Regions from separate parts of the Cronobacter sakazakii genome, predicted to be linked through region 1. Evidence: predicted binding sites of a transcription regulator. Region 1 holds the regulator's gene; each other region holds the start of a gene.

Evidence for each region. Region 1 encodes PurR, which represses purine synthesis genes. Its sites were predicted from a motif close to CANGCAAACGTTTGCNTG; they were not measured.
Region 2: a site for PurR is predicted at 1,860-1,877, ahead of pyrD (quinone-dependent dihydroorotate dehydrogenase). Genes of this name have one in related genera too.
Region 3: a site for PurR is predicted at 1,924-1,941, ahead of purM (phosphoribosylformylglycinamidine cyclo-ligase). Genes of this name have one in related genera too.
Region 4: a site for PurR is predicted at 3,050-3,067, ahead of purL (phosphoribosylformylglycinamidine synthase). Genes of this name have one in related genera too.

Annotation. Positions count from the first base shown of each region.
Region 1 covers NZ_CP011047.1:3,405,716-3,409,791, forward strand. The annotation lists gene CSK29544_RS16225 (MFS transporter) at 1-1,096, opposite strand, end outside; gene cydH (cytochrome bd-I oxidase subunit CydH) at 1,359-1,448, opposite strand; gene purR (HTH-type transcriptional repressor PurR) at 1,740-2,765, shown strand; gene punR (DNA-binding transcriptional activator PunR) at 2,783-3,694, opposite strand; gene punC (purine nucleoside transporter PunC) at 3,806-4,076, shown strand, end outside.
Region 2 covers NZ_CP011047.1:3,814,513-3,818,588, forward strand. The annotation lists gene CSK29544_RS18205 (YcbX family protein) at 1-48, shown strand, start outside; gene CSK29544_RS18210 (cell division protein ZapC) at 45-590, opposite strand; gene pyrD (quinone-dependent dihydroorotate dehydrogenase) at 755-1,765, opposite strand; gene ssuE (NADPH-dependent FMN reductase) at 2,014-2,589, shown strand; gene CSK29544_RS18225 (sulfonate ABC transporter substrate-binding protein) at 2,582-3,553, shown strand; gene ssuD (FMNH2-dependent alkanesulfonate monooxygenase) at 3,550-4,076, shown strand, end outside.
Region 3 covers NZ_CP011047.1:2,086,672-2,090,747, forward strand. The annotation lists gene purN (phosphoribosylglycinamide formyltransferase) at 182-823, opposite strand; gene purM (phosphoribosylformylglycinamidine cyclo-ligase) at 823-1,860, opposite strand; gene upp (uracil phosphoribosyltransferase) at 2,093-2,719, shown strand; gene uraA (uracil permease) at 2,801-4,076, shown strand, end outside.
Region 4 covers NZ_CP011047.1:2,017,308-2,021,383, reverse strand. The annotation lists gene purL (phosphoribosylformylglycinamidine synthase) at 1-2,963, opposite strand, end outside; gene mltF (membrane-bound lytic murein transglycosylase MltF) at 3,231-4,076, shown strand, end outside.

The sequences.
Region 1 (4,076 bases):
CAATCAGCGCGCCCATCACTGGCACTACGCTATAGCCGAAGCCCGCATGGATAACGGCCCCGCCCGCCGCCGCGCCAAGCGCGTTACCGAGATTAAACGCCCCGATATTCACCGATGACGACAGGCCCGGCGCTTCGCTGGCGACACGCATCACGCGCATCTGCAGAGGCGGCACTACCGCGAAAGTCGCAGCCCCCCATACCACCATGCTCACCGCCGCGCCGATTTCCGTTTTCGCAAGCCACGGAATAGCCGCCATAATGACGATAAGCAGCATCAGGAAGCCTTTCAGCGTGCCGCTCACCGAGCGGTCCGCCAGGCGGCCGCCCAGATAGTTGCCGATGGAAAACCCGACGCCAATCAGCACCAGCATGGCGGTGACGAACGCCGCGCTGGCGTCAGTGATGTGGTGCAACACAGGCGCGATATAGGTATAGAGCGTAAACATCGCGCCCGCGCCGAGCACCGTCGTCAGCAGCGCGCTCACCACCTGCGGGCGCATCAACACGGCCAGTTCGCTTTTCACATCCGGGCGCTCGCCGCTGCCGCCTTTTGGCAGGGAAAACCAGAGGCTCGCCATCGCCACCAGGCCAAGACCGGCCGTCGCCAGAAACGACATTCGCCAGCCGATGGTTTCACCAAGCCAGGTGGCCGCCGGCACGCCGCCGATATTGGCGATGGTCAGGCCCATAAACATCGTCGCGACGGCGCTCGCCTGTTTATGCTTTGGCACCACGCTTGCCGCCACCACCGAGCCGAGCCCGAAGAACGCGCCGTGGTTAAGGCTGGTGAGGATACGCGAGGCCATCAGCGTCATATAATCCGGTGCCAGTGCTGACAGCACGTTACCGAGCGTAAAAATCGCCATCAGAAAAATCAACGCGCTACGCCGTGCGCGGTGCGACAGTAAAAGCGTCATCAGCGGTGCGCCTACCATCACGCCGACCGCGTAGGCGCTAATCAGCATACCGGCGGCCGGAATGGAGACGTTGACGCCGTTCGCTATTACCGGCAACAACCCCATCGGGGAAAACTCGGTCGTGCCAATGCCAAAAGCACCGATAGCCAGTGCCAGTAACGGAAAATTGACTTTCATTCATTGCTCCAGAAATTGTACAACAGCGCCGGGAACGCCCGACGTTACAGCAGGATGCAGAAAAGGATGACACTCGCAATCAGAAAAGATAAGGGACAAAAACAGCAAAATATTATTGCGCAGCTGTTAAGAACACGCGCTCATTGTTATTAGCGAATCTAAAGGGAATAACGGGAAAAAGAAAGAAAACAGCGGGGAATCGGCGCTTAAACGCAAGAAAAGTTTAAGAAAGCGGGAGAACAGGTGCGCTCCCGCCTGTCGCTTAATGCAGAATGGCGGTAAATGCGCCCGCCACAATCAGGCCCAGTACAACCAGCGTCGTGACCAGCGAAAATTTCAGATCGGTACTCATGGTATTCTCCTTAAAGACCCCATAAAAATCAGGTAGTGCGCATTTTTGCATAAACGGGCCGAAAAATCCTGCGACATTTAACCAGATATGCGTTTTCCCTCTTCCCCTTTCGATAAAGATAAGCCAAAATTCGTCGCTACTTTATTCGGTACCGGCCATCGACCCCTCCTCACGAAAAATGTCGCGTTTCCCGGCATGCCGCACTCTCCTCGCGGCAGTCAGGGGTGTGTACAGGCAAACGATTAACCCGTGATTTTACACGGCTCAGCCAGGGGTCTGGAGTGATTATTAATGGCAACAATTAAAGACGTCGCGAAGCGAGCCAACGTTTCCACAACAACAGTCTCACATGTGATTAACAAAACCCGTTTTGTGGCGGAAGAGACGCGCAATGCGGTTTGGGCGGCTATCAAAGAATTACACTATTCGCCAAGCGCCGTGGCGCGCAGCCTGAAGGTGAATCACACCAAATCTATCGGGCTGCTGGCGACCAGTAGCGAAGCGCCCTATTTCGCCGAAATCATTGAAGCCGTTGAAAACAGCTGCTTCGCCAAAGGCTATACGCTGATTTTGGGCAACGCGCATAACAACCTGGAAAAGCAGCGCGCGTATCTGTCGATGATGGCGCAAAAGCGCGTCGACGGCCTGCTGGTGATGTGTTCGGAATACCCGCAGCCGCTGCTTTCCACGCTTGAAGAGTACCGTCATATCCCGATGGTGGTGATGGACTGGGGTGAAGCGAAAGCCGATTTTACGGACTCGGTTATAGATAACGCGTTCCAGGGCGGTTATCTCGCCGGGCGTTATCTGATTGAGCGCGGCCATCGTGATATTGGCGTGATTCCGGGGCAGCTTGAGCGTAACACCGGCGTCGGGCGTTTCTCAGGCTTTATGAAAGCGCTGGAAGAAGCGGTCATTAAAGTGCCGGAAAACTGGATCGTGCAGGGCGATTTCGAGCCGGAATCCGGTTACCGCGCGATGCAGCAGATCCTCTCGCAGCCGCAGCGCCCGACTGCCGTGTTCTGCGGCGGCGATATTATGGCGATGGGCGCTATCTGCGCCGCCGATGAGATGGGCCTGCGCGTACCGCAGGATATTTCGATCATCGGCTACGACAACGTACGCAACGCGCGTTTCTTTAGCCCGGCACTGACGACTATCCATCAGCCAAAAGAAACGCTCGGCCAGACCGCGTTCAATATGCTGCTCGACCGCATCGTGAATAAGCGCGAAGAGTCGCAGACGATTGAGGTGCATCCGCGCCTGATCGAACGCCGCTCGGTGGCGGACGGCCCGTTCCGCGACTATCGCCGTTAATCCTTCCGGGAGCCGTATCACTGCGGCTCCCGCAGCCACTCCTTGTTCAGCGTTTCACTGTCCCCCAGATAATCGAGCAGCCAGCGCAGCGCGGGCGAGGCGTCGCTTTGCCGCCACGTCAGACAGCAGGCGGCGTCCGGGAACGGGTTTTCCAGCGTCAACGCGCGCCACTCCCCGCTATCGAGCCATGGCTTCGCGAAATGTGTCGGCACCATGCCGATACAGAGCCCTTCGCTCAGCGCATCGGCGGCGCAGTGCCAGTCCGGCACTACCACGCGCCGCTGGTTATCCAGAAGCCAGGTAATGCGCTTGGGCAGCGATCGCGATGTATCTTCCAGCACCAGCGACGGGTAATCGCGCAGCCTGTCGTCGCTGAGCGCGCCCGCGTGCTGTGCCAGCGGATGATGGTGCGCCACTACGCAACGCCAGCTCAGCATGCCCATATCACGAAACGCGAAGCGCCCACCGACCGGTATCGCCTGTGTGGCACCAATCGCAAGCTCCACGCGCCCGTCCGCCAGCGCGTCCCAGACGCCGTTAAAGACTTCCTGCGACACCTGCAACTCCACATCAGAGAAGTGCCGGTAGAAATCGAGCACCAGCCGCCGGACGCGTTCCGGGCGCACGATATTATCCACCGCGATGGAGAGCTGTCCGCGCCATCCGTTGGCGATTTGCTGGCACTGCTGACGGGTGATCATCATTTTTTTGATAACAGAACGCCCTTCCCGCAAAAACCAGGCTCCGGCGGGTGTCAGAACCACATCGCGATGGCGGCGCTCAAAGAGCGATACCGCAAGCCACTCCTCAAGCTGGCGCACCGTATAACTGACGGCAGAAGGCACGCGGTGCAGTTCTGCGGCGGCTGCAGTAAAGCTGCCGGTGCGCGCCACGGCGTCCACCACTTCCAGGGAATATTCAGACCACATTATCTGCCTGCAAATTTTTTGAATGGAATGGGCAAATATTAGCGTTTCACAAGCGGGATTGCACTCCGTACACTCCTGGCTCTTTCGCGTAATAAGAAGTGAGTTAATGTGATGCGACCTGATAAAGGATTTCTTTGCTGGCTGGCCGGGCTGAGCGTGCTCGGTTTTCTGGCGACCGACATGTACCTGCCCGCGTTCGCCGTTATTGAAGCGGATCTGCACACAGCCCCTTCGGCTATCAGCGCCTCGCTAAGCCTTTTCCTGGCCGGTTTCGCGCTGGCGCAGCTCGTCTGGGGCCCGCTTTCTGACCGTTTTGGCCGTCGTCCGGTTTTGCTGGCGGGGCTTGGGATTTTCGCGCTTGGCTGCCTTGGCACCGTCTGGG
Region 2 (4,076 bases), 410 kb from region 1:
TTAAGCTGTAGCTGCGTGCCGGCAGGCCCGATACGGCTCGCGCGTTAAACCGCCTGATCGAGGCTCAGATGCGGGGCGCTCGCCAGCGGTTTGAGCCTGTCGTTCATCACTTTAATCGCATCACCCAGTTGCATCGCGCGGCCAGCGAGCGTCAACGCAGGCTGCGCCAGCAGGCAGAGCGTCGCGTTATCACCAGGCTCGACCACCAGCAGGCAGACCGCTTCGCCGCTGTCGCTCAGCCATACGCAGGCGGCATCGCCACAGCACGGCGACCATTCGGTGTCGTCATGGGTTAAGAAATGCCAGCTTTTCGGCATCTGAGGTTTGAGAAAACGGATAGCGACAAGGGCGTTCAGCACCAGTTCGGCGCGCTGTTCAGCGGAGAGAGGAAGCTCACGGCATTTTTCATCGAAGGAGAACCAGAGTGCGGCGTCATCAACGCAGAATCCGGAAAGATCAAACGCGTCGGGCGTCAACATTTTGCGGGCAAAACGCGAGCGAAACAGCATGCCGTTGGCCAGATCGAGCATCATCCGGTCGTGCTCGTCATCATAATACCAGCGCCAGTTATCGTCCGGCTTTATACGCATCATTACCCCCCACTGCGATGAAACTTAAAATTATTTCCCTTTTTTGCCGCTTCGTTTATTCCCTCATTAATCTAAGACTATGACGTTTAAATTAGCAACAATCGCGGAATATAAAACAACCAGGGCTGAAAATAAAGCCCTGGCGGTCTTAAAGGGGGAAATGCTTAAAGGTGGGTCACAATTTCTTTAACGAGCGGCGGCCCTTTAAAAATAAAGCCGGAATAGATCTGAATAAGCGAAGCGCCAGCGGCTATTTTTTCCCGCGCGGCAATAACAGAATCAATACCACCGACGCCGATAATCGGCAGGCGTCCTTGCAGCTCCTGGCTTAACAGGCGAATGATTTCCGTATTTTTTAATTGCAGAGGACGGCCGCTTAATCCGCCCGTTTCGTCGCAATATTTCATGCCCTGAACCAGGCTGCGATCGAGTGTCGTATTGGTCGCAATGACCCCATCAATATTATGGCGCACCAGGCTATCGGCCACCTGGATCAATTCTTCCAGCGAAAGATCCGGTGCGATCTTAACCGCCACGGGTACATATTTATGGTGCTTTTGCGACAGCCGTTGCTGCTGATTTTTAATAGCGGCAAGGAGATCGTCGAGCGCGTCGCCATATTGCAGCGAGCGCAGGCCAGGCGTATTCGGTGACGAGATATTAATCGCGATATACCCGGCGTAGGGAAATACTTTTTCCATACAAATCAGGTAGTCATCTTTACCCTGTTCTACCGGCGTGTCTTTATTTTTACCAATATTAATGCCGAGCACGCCGTCAAAATGCGCTTTTTTGACGTTCTCTATCAGGTTATCCACACCGAGATTATTAAAGCCCATGCGGTTGATCAGCCCTTCCGCTTCGACCAGGCGGAACAGACGCGGCTTGTCGTTGCCCGGCTGCGGGCGCGGCGTCACGGTGCCGATTTCCACCGATCCAAAACCCAGCGCGCCGAGCGCGTCGATGCACTCGCCGTTTTTATCAAGGCCTGCGGCAAGCCCCAGCGGGTTTTTAAACGTCAGCCCCATGCAGGTCACCGGTTTAGACGGCACTTTCTGGCGCAGCAGCGCTTCAAGGGGCGTGCCGGTAATGCGGCGCATTTGCTGGAAGGTAAATTCGTGAGCGCGCTCGGGGTCGAGCTGGAAAAGGGCTTTTCGAACGAAGGGGTAGTACATGAACTCTCCTGGATTCCCGGTGTGCAAACCGGGGCGCTATTATCTGCGATCCGCTTCACAAAGGGAATTGACCTGCGGCAAAAAAGCCCCTGCGAAAGCAAACGTTTTCTTTTTAATCCTGTTTTATGCGTTTTTTGGCAAAGCATCACCACAATTTTTAGTTTCTCGGGGCCAGCCCCTCTGCCACTATCCTCTCATATTGTTATTAATGTTAATCAAAAACTTTATTTTGGTTATAAGGAGGTGGTATGCGGGTTATTACTCTGGCGGGAAGCCCACGCTTTCCTTCGCGCTCCAGCGCCCTGCTTTCTTATCTCGCGGGTGAACTCACCCGGCTCGATGTTGAGATTTGTCACTGGCATATCCAGAATTTTGCGCCAGAAGATTTACTCTACGCCCGCTTCGACAGCCCGGCGCTCCTGACGCTTATCGAGCAGCTTCAGCAGGCCGACGGCGTCATCATCGCTACGCCTATCTATAAGGCCTCGTTTTCCGGCGCGCTGAAAACGCTGCTTGATCTCCTGCCTGAACGGGCTCTTGAGAAAAAAGTGGTGTTGCCGGTCGCGACCGGGGGTTCGGCCGGCCATCTGCTGGCGCTGGATTACGCGCTTAAACCTGTGCTCAACGCCCTGAAAGCGCAGGAGATCCTGCATGGTGTCTTTGCCGATGACAGTCAGGTGCTGGATTACCACCATCAGCCGCGCTTTTCCGAACCGCTACAAACGCGTCTTGACGATGCCCTCGACACTTTCTGGCAGGCGCTGACTCGTCGCCATCTGGCAACCCCTGCGCCGCAGTTCACAAGGAGAACGTTACATGCTTAATCTTTTTCGCCGTCACGCCGCACCGCTACTGGTAGCCGGCCTCACGCTTTTTACCGCAGGCGTCAGCGCGGCTGAACCACAGCCAGAGGCGCTGCGTATCGGCTATCAGAAAGGCTCTGTGAGCATGGTGCTGGCGAAAAGCCATCATTTGCTTGAGCAGCGTTATCCGAACACCAAAATCACCTGGGTCGAATTCCCGGCGGGCCCGCAACTGCTTGAGGCGCTGAATGTCGGCAGTATCGATCTCGGTAGTACCGGCGACATTCCGCCCATTTTCGCCCAGGCGGCGGGAGCCGATCTGGTTTACATCGGCAGCGAGCCACCGAAACCGAAAGCCGAAGTGCTGCTGGTGGCGGAAAACAGCCCCATTAAGAGTGTCACCGACCTGAAAGGCCATAAGGTCGCGTTCCAGAAGGGCTCCAGCTCGCACAATCTGCTGCTGCGCGCGCTGCAAAAAGCCGGGCTGAAATTTACCGATATTCAGCCGGTATACCTCACACCCGCCGATGCTCGCGCTGCCTTTACGCAGGGTAACGTCGATGCCTGGGCCATCTGGGATCCTTACTACTCCGCCGCACTTATTCAGGGCGGCGTGCGTGTGCTGACCGACGGCACCGATCTTGATCTGACAGGATCGTTCTACCTCGCCTCGCGCCCTTATGCTGAAAAATATGGTCAGTTCCTGACGAACGTGCTGGAGAGCTTTAGCGAAGCGGATGCCCTGACGCGCAGCCAGCGCAAAGAGAGCGTGAAACTGTTCGCGCAAAGCATCGGGCTGCCGGAGCCGGTCATTGAGCTCTATTTCGATCACCGCCCGCCGACACGCATCACGCCCGTGAATGAAGAGACGGCCGTGCGCCAGCAGCACACCGCCGATCTGTTTTACGACAACCATCTGGTTCCAAAGAAAGTCGATATCCGCAGCCGCATCTGGTCCGGCGCTACTGAAGGAGCGAAATCATGAATCTGAATCTGTTCTGGTTTTTACCCACCCACGGCGATGGTCACTACCTCGGTAGCGACGCGGGCGCCCGCCCGGTTGATCACGGCTATCTGCAACAGATTGCGCAGGCCGCTGACCGACTCGGATTTACCGGCGTGCTGATCCCGACCGGGCGCTCCTGCGAAGACGCCTGGCTGGTTGCAGCGTCGATGATCCCGGTCACCCAGCGGCTGAAATTTCTGGTCGCGCTGCGCCCGTCGGTGGTGTCGCCGACCGTAGCGGCGCGTCAGGCGGCGACGCTGGACAGGCTGTCCAACGGGCGCGCGCTCTTTAACCTGGTAACCGGCAGCGATCCGCAGGAGCTGGCCGGTGACGGCGTGTTCCTCGATCACACCGCGCGTTATGAGGCGTCGGCCGAGTTTACCCGCGTCTGGCGTCGCCTGCTGGAAGGCGAAAAGGTCGATTTTGAAGGCAAGCATATTAAGGTGCGCGGCGCGCAGCTGTTATTCCCGCCGGTACAACAGCCCCGCCCGCCGCTTTACTT
Region 3 (4,076 bases), 1.3 Mb from region 1:
TATGGCGAGCTTTGTCATGCTCTGTCCAACTGTGCCAGAAAAGTATGACAGTTATCCGCAGGCTTACGAGAAAGCGGCAAAAAAGCCTGTGAAACCGTGATGTTGGCGGACAAGTTTTCCGTGTCGATGACGGAATTAACGCCAGACGAGAGAAAAAATAAAGGGCCTCGTGGCCCTTTAATCACTCGTCAGAAGCGTAACCCTGCGGCGGGAGCGGATGCCCGTCCAGCCAGGCGCGGCCCTCGCGCATCGCGAGGCGGCCCTCGACAAACCAGCTCACCACCAGCGGGTAGATGGCGTGCTCTTGCGCCTGAACGCGCGCGGTGACGTCTTCTTCGCTGTCGCCGGGAAAGACCGGGACGCGGGCTTGTAAAATCACCGGGCCGCCGTCCAGCTCGTCCGTGACAAAATGCACCGACGTGCCGTGCTCGTCATCGCCGTTGGCGAGCGCCTGGCGGTGCGTATGCAGCCCCGGATATTTCGGCAGCAGGGAAGGGTGAATATTCAGCAGCCGTCCTTCATAGTGCGCCACAAAGGCCGGGCTCAGAATGCGCATATAGCCCGCCAGCACCACCAGATCCGGCGCGTAGGCGTCTATCTCCTGCATCAGCTCACGGTCAAACGCCTCGCGGCTGGCAAAATCAGATGCGCTTAACGCATGGGCGGGAATGGCGGCCTCGCGCGCGCGTTCAAGGCCGAATGCGTCGGCCTTGTTGCTGAAGACGGCGCTAATCAGGCCGTTGATTTTCTTCTGCGCGCAGGCGTCGATAATCGCCTGTAAATTACTGCCGCTGCCGGAAATCAGCACTACGATGCGCTTCATTACGCAATAACCACGCGTTCCTGGGCATCGGAGGCTTTAATCGCGCCGATTTTCCATGCGGTTTCGCCAAGGCTATTGAGCAGCGCTACCGCGTTATCCGCTTCTGCGGCTGGCAGGGCGATGACCATGCCAACGCCGCAGTTAAAGGTGCGGTACATTTCATGACGGCTGACGTTGCCCGCCTGCTGTAGCCAGTTGAAGACCGCCGGCCACTGCCAGGAGGCTTCATCAATCACGGCCTGGGTGTTGTCCGGCAGCACGCGCGGAATGTTTTCCCAGAAGCCGCCGCCGGTCAGGTGGGCGATGGCATGGACTTCAAGCTTCTCAATCAGCTCCAGCACCGGTTTTACATAGATGCGGGTAGGGGCCAGCAGGTGATCGGCGAGCGGTTTGCCGTCAAGCTCGGTGGTTTGCGGGTCCGCGCCGCTCACTTCAAGAATTTTACGCACCAGCGAGTAGCCGTTGGAGTGCGGACCGCTGGAAGCTAGCGCGACCAGTACGTCGCCATCGGCGACTTTCGAGCCGTCGATAATCTCTGATTTTTCCACTACGCCGACGCAGAAACCGGCCACGTCGTAATCGTCGCCGTGATACATGCCCGGCATTTCCGCCGTTTCGCCGCCCACCAGCGCGCAGCCGGATTGCAGGCAGCCTTCGGCGATGCCGTTAATCACGCTTGCCGCGGTATCCACATCCAGCTTGCCGGTCGCGTAGTAATCGAGGAAGAACAGCGGCTCAGCGCCCTGTACCACCAGATCGTTGACGCACATCGCCACCAGATCGATGCCAATCGTGTCGTGACGTTTCAGATCCATCGCCAGACGCAGCTTGGTGCCGACGCCGTCCGTCCCGGAGACCAGCACCGGCTCGCGGTATTTCTGCGGCAGCGCGCAGAGGGCGCCGAAGCCGCCCAGGCCACCCATCACTTCCGGGCGACGGGTTTTTTTCACGACGCCTTTGATTCGGTCGACCAGAGCGTTACCAGCATCAATATCAACACCGGCATCTTTATAGCTGAGAGAGGTTTTGTCGGTCACTGCTAAAGTCCCCACGCGGTTGCGGTTGGTGGTAGTAGAGAAAACGCGGCAATTCTAACAGTCCAGGCAAACGTTTGCGAGCCCTTGTTGCGTTGAATAAAACACACTAATAAGATGACTGACTTCTGTTCGGTTGATCCCGATCAAGCCCATTACGTATGGCGCGGCCCGCAAAAAGCGGTATAATCCGGCGATTTTTTTTGTGGCTGCCATCTTGCTGGGGAGAAAGAGAATGAAGATCGTTGAAGTGAAACACCCGCTGGTTAAACACAAGCTGGGCCTGATGCGCGAGCATGACATCAGCACCAAGCGTTTTCGTGAACTCGCCTCTGAAGTGGGCAGCCTGCTGACCTATGAAGCCACAGCCGATCTGCTGACGGAAAAAGTGACCATTGAAGGCTGGAACGGCCCGGTGGAAATCGAGCAGATCAAAGGCAAGAAAATTACCGTAGTGCCTATTCTGCGCGCCGGTCTTGGCATGATGGAAGGGGTGCTGGAGAACGTACCGAGCGCGCGTATCAGCGTGGTCGGCGTTTACCGTGATGAAGAAACCCTGGAGCCGGTGCCGTATTTCCAGAAGCTGGTTTCTAATATCGACGAGCGCATGGCGCTGGTTGTCGACCCGATGCTGGCGACAGGCGGTTCGATGATCGCCACTATCGACCTGCTGAAGAAAGCGGGCTGCACCAGCATCAAAGTGCTGGTTCTGGTTGCCGCGCCGGAAGGCATCAAGGCGCTGGAAAAAGCGCACCCGGATATCGAGCTTTATACCGCGTCCATCGACAAGGGGCTTAACGAGCACGGGTACATCATCCCGGGCCTCGGCGATGCGGGCGATAAAATATTTGGTACGAAATAAACATTAAGCCGACTTATTAGTCGGCTTTTTTTTGGTCCCACACTTAACACATCACACATCAACACTCTTGAGGAAAACGCTATGACGCGCCGTGCTATCGGGGTAAGTGAACGTCCGCCGCTCTTACAGACTATCCCGCTTAGTTTGCAGCACCTGTTCGCCATGTTTGGCGCAACCGTGCTGGTGCCCATCCTGTTTCATATTAACCCGGCCACCGTACTGCTGTTTAACGGCATCGGCACGCTGCTGTATCTCTTTATCTGTAAAGGCAAAATCCCGGCGTATCTGGGCTCAAGCTTTGCCTTTATCTCGCCCGTGTTGCTGTTGCTGCCGCTCGGCTATGAGATGGCGCTCGGCGGGTTTATCGTCTGCGGCGCGCTGTTTTGCATCGTGGCGCTGATTGTCAAAAAAGCGGGCACCGGCTGGCTCGACGTGATGTTCCCGCCTGCGGCGATGGGTGCCATCGTCGCGGTTATCGGCCTGGAGCTGGCGGGCGTTGCGGCCAATATGGCGGGCCTGCTGCCTGCAGAAGGCCAGACGGCGGATTCCACTACAATCACTATTTCGCTGGTAACGCTGGCGGTCACGGTGTTTGGCTCGGTGCTGTTCCGCGGTTTTCTCGCGATCATACCGATTCTCATCGGCGTGCTGGCGGGCTATGCGCTCTCCTTCGCGATGGGCGTTGTGGATACCACGCCGATCGCCAATGCTCACTGGTTTGCGCTGCCGACATTCTATACGCCGCGCTTTGAGTGGTTTGCCATCTTCACCATTCTGCCTGCGGCGCTGGTGGTCATAGCCGAGCATGTCGGGCATCTGGTGGTAACGGCGAACATCGTGAAAAAAGATCTGATCCGCGATCCGGGCCTGCACCGCTCGATGTTCGCGAACGGTTTCTCGACGATGATTTCCGGTTTCTTCGGCTCCACGCCGAACACGACCTATGGCGAGAATATCGGCGTTATGGCGATCACCCGCGTTTACAGCACCTGGGTTATTGGTGGCGCTGCGATCATTGCGATTTTGCTCTCCTGCGTTGGCAAACTGGCGGCGGCGATCCAGATTATCCCGGTGCCGGTGATGGGCGGCGTTTCGCTGCTGCTCTACGGCGTGATCGGCGCATCCGGTATTCGCGTACTGATTGAATCCAAAGTGGATTACAGCAAGGCGCAGAACCTGATCCTGACGTCAGTCATCCTGATCATTGGCGTCAGCGGCGCGAAAGTGCATATTGGCGCGGCCGAGCTGAAAGGCATGGCGCTGGCAACGATTGTCGGCGTGGCGCTGAGCCTGATTTTCAAACTTATCAATGTATTGCGCCCGGAAGAGACGGTGCTTGACGCTGACGAGCACGAAA
Region 4 (4,076 bases), 1.4 Mb from region 1:
TCCGCCCACCACATGCGAAGCTGGGTGCGGCTTTCGCTGTACACCACCTTGTCGCCCGCCGTCAGCGTGAAGCGATCGCCCGCGACCGCCTTGCCGAGATAGTGCGTGCATTCGCCAAGACCGTGATCTTTCAGTACGCGCTCTACCTGCTCGCGCTCGGCGGCGGCAATCTGAATCACCGCGCCCAGCTCTTCATTAAACAGCGCCGCCAGGGCGTCGTCGCCGAGGGCGGCGATATCCGCTTCAATGCCGCAGTGACCCGCAAACGCCATCTCCGCGAGCGTCACCAGCAGGCCGCCGTCGGAGCGGTCGTGGTAGGCCAGCAGTTTACGCTGCGCCACCAGCGCCTGGATGGCGTCGTAGAAGCATTTCAGCTGACCGGCGTCGCGCACGTCGGCAGGCTTGTCGCCGAGCTGACGATAAACCTGCGCCAGCGCCGTCGCGCCCAGCGCGTTCTGGCCGTTGCCGAGATCGATTAACAGCAGCGCGTTATCTTCGGTAGTGAGTTCCGGCGTCACGGTGCGACGCACATCTTCCACGCGGGCGAAAGCGGAGATCACCAGCGACAGCGGCGAGGTCATCTCGCGCTGTTCGCCATCCTGCTGCCAGCGGGTTTTCATCGACATCGAATCTTTACCGACCGGAATGGTCAGGCCGAGCTGCGGGCAGAGCTCCTCGCCCACCGCTTTGACGGCAGCATAGAGACCGGCGTCTTCGCCAGGGTGCCCCGCCGCCGCCATCCAGTTGGCGGAAAGTTTCAGGCGTTTGATATCGCCGATTTGGGTCGCCGCAATGTTAGTGAGCGCTTCACCTACCGCCAGACGGGCGGAAGCGGCGAAGTCCAGCAGCGCCACCGGCGCGCGCTCGCCCATCGCCATCGCTTCGCCGTAGTAGCTGTCGAGGCTTGCGGTCGTGACTGCACAGTTCGCCACCGGCACCTGCCACGGGCCGACCATCTGATCGCGCGCTACCATGCCGGTCACGGTGCGGTCGCCAATGGTCACCAGGAAGGTTTTCTCCGCGACTGTCGGCAGATGCAGCACACGCTTCACCGCATCGGCAAGCGTAATGCCCGTACGGTCAAACGGCTGGCCCTCGGCCTGTAAACGCGTAACGTCGCGGGTCATTTTCGGGGTTTTGCCGAGCAGAACGTCAAGCGGCATATCCACCGGCTGGTTGTCGAAGTGGCTGTCGGTAAGCGTCAGGTGCTGCGCTTCGGTCGCCTCGCCAATCACGGCGTACGGCGCGCGCTCGCGGCGGCACAGCTCATCAAACAGCGCCAGCTGTTCGGGCGCCACGGCCAGCACGTAACGCTCCTGGGATTCGTTACACCAGACTTCCAGCGGGCTCATGCCCGGCTCGTCGCTTAAAATATCGCGCAGTTCAAAACGCCCGCCGCGCCCGCCGTCGCTCACCAGCTCCGGCATGGCGTTGGAAAGGCCGCCCGCGCCAACATCATGAATAAAGAGGATCGGGTTGGCCTCGCCAAGCTGCCAGCAGCGGTCGATCACTTCCTGGCAGCGGCGCTCCATTTCCGGGTTGTCGCGCTGTACCGAGGCGAAATCGAGATCGGCGTCTGACTGGCCAGACGCCATGGAGGACGCCGCGCCGCCGCCAAGACCGATATTCATCGCCGGGCCGCCGAGCACAATCAGCTTCGCGCCGGGCGGAATTTCGCCTTTCTGCACATGGTCGGCGCGAATGTTGCCGATGCCGCCTGCCAGCATGATCGGCTTATGGTAGCCGCGCAGCTCTTCGCCGTTGTGGCTGGCCACTTTCTCTTCATAGGTACGGAAATAGCCGTTCAGCGCCGGACGACCAAATTCGTTGTTGAACGCCGCGCCGCCAAGCGGGCCTTCGGTCATGATATCGAGCGCGGTAACGATACGATCCGGCTTGCCGAAATCTTCTTCCCACGGCTGCTCAAAGCCCGGAATGCGCAGGTTCGAAACAGAAAAACCCACCAGGCCCGCTTTCGGCTTCGCACCGCGGCCCGTCGCGCCTTCGTCACGAATTTCGCCGCCGGAGCCTGTCGCGGCACCCGGCCACGGGGAAATGGCGGTCGGATGGTTGTGCGTTTCCACTTTCATCAGAATGTGCGCCGGTTCCTGATGGAACGCGTAGCGGCCCGCTTCATGATCGGCGTAGAAACGGCCCACGGAAGAGCCTTCCATAACCGCCGCGTTATCTTTATACGCGGAGAGCACGAAATTCGGGGTCTTCTCGAAAGTGTTTTTAATCATTTTAAACAGCGACTTCGGCTGTTTTTCGCCGTCGATAACCCAGTCGGCGTTAAAAATTTTGTGACGGCAGTGCTCAGAGTTGGCCTGCGCGAACATGTAGAGTTCGATGTCGTTCGGGTTGCGCCCCAGGCGGGTGAATGCGTCATGCAGGTAGTCGATTTCATCTTCTGCCAGCGCCAGCCCCAGACGCACGTTGGCGTCTGCCAGCGCCTGACGGCCCTGCCCCAGCAGATCCACGCTCTGTACCGGCGCGGGGTCGTGGTGCGCGAACAGCTGCGCGGCGTCTTCCAGCGCGCCGAACACGCTCTCCATCATGCGGTCATGCAGCTCTGCCGCAATCTGGCGCCAGGCGTCGTCGCCCGCGGTGGGATCCACATCGAGGTAATACGCCACGCCGCGCTCCAGGCGTTTGACCTGGGCGAGCCCGCAGTTATGGGCGATGTCTGTCGCTTTAGAGGACCAGGGAGAGATAGTGCCAGGGCGCGGCGTTACCAGCAGCAGACGGCCCGACGGCGCGTGGCCAGTAAGGCTCGGCCCATATTTCAGCAGGCGCTCAAGGCGCGCGTGCTCTTCGGCATTCAGCGGTGCGGCGAGGTCAGCAAAATGGACATACTCGGCATAAAGGGTTTTCACCGGGAGGTGAGCGTCTTTGAAACGAGCCAGCAGTTTGTTAATACGAAATGCCGACAGAGCGGGCGAACCACGCAGAATTTCCATCATCTAGTCTCTCGTCTTCGAAGCGCCGGAGGGCACCTCAGTGGGCGCAAGGGGGAAAACGGGCGTCATTATAGAGAATCCGGCGCGCTGACGAAACCGTTTGCGTAGAAATAAAATCCCGCCGTCGCGTTAACGTTTGGTGTGGCCGATTCCTCTAATTAGTTGCCAAGTGGCGCTTTGTTACGCAAAATGCCGCTCCATGCCATTCAAACGAAACGGTTTACTAACGATTGTTCGCTGAGCCCCGAGGCAACGCAGAGAATTAACTAATTGAAAAAATTAAAGCTTAATTATCTGCTCATCGGCGTCGTTACCCTGCTGCTGGCAGTGGCCTTGTGGCCGGCCATTCCCTGGTCCGGCAAAGCCGATAACCGTATCGCCGCGATTCAGGCGCGGGGGGTTTTGCGCGTCAGTACCATCGCCACGCCGCTGACTATGTACCGCGCCGGTGACACCATGTCCGGGCTTGATTACGAGCTAAGCCAGGCCTTCGCCGACTATCTGGGCGTGAAGCTTAAAATCACCGTGCGCCAGAACATCAGTCAGCTCTTTGACGATCTCGACAATAACGACGCCGATCTTCTCGCCGCAGGCCTGGTCTATAACGAAGCGCGCAGCCAACACTATCAGGCTGGCCCTATCTATTATTCCGTCTCGCAGCAGATGGTTTACCGCGTCGGCAGCCTGCGTCCGCGAAGCCTCGCCAGTATTAAAGAGGGGCAACTGACCATTGCGCCGGGCCACGTGGCGCAAAGCGAGCTGGAACAACTCAAAGCAAGCAAATACCCGGGTTTAACCTGGCGCGTCGACCCGAAACTCAGCAGCAACGAGCTGATGCTGCAGGTGGCTCAGGGCACGCTGGATTACACCATCGCCGATTCGGTCGCCATCGGCCTGTTCCAGCGCGTTCATCCGCAGCTTGCGGTCGCGCTCGATCTCAGCGATGAGCAGCCGGTGACATGGTTCAGCCGCCGCAGCAGCGATAACTCGCTCTCAGCCGCGCTGCTCGATTTCTTCAATCAGATTAACGAAGACGGTACGCTGGCGCGCCTGGAAGAGAAGTATCTGGGCCACGGCAATGATTTCGATTACGTGGATACCCGCAGTTTCCTGCGC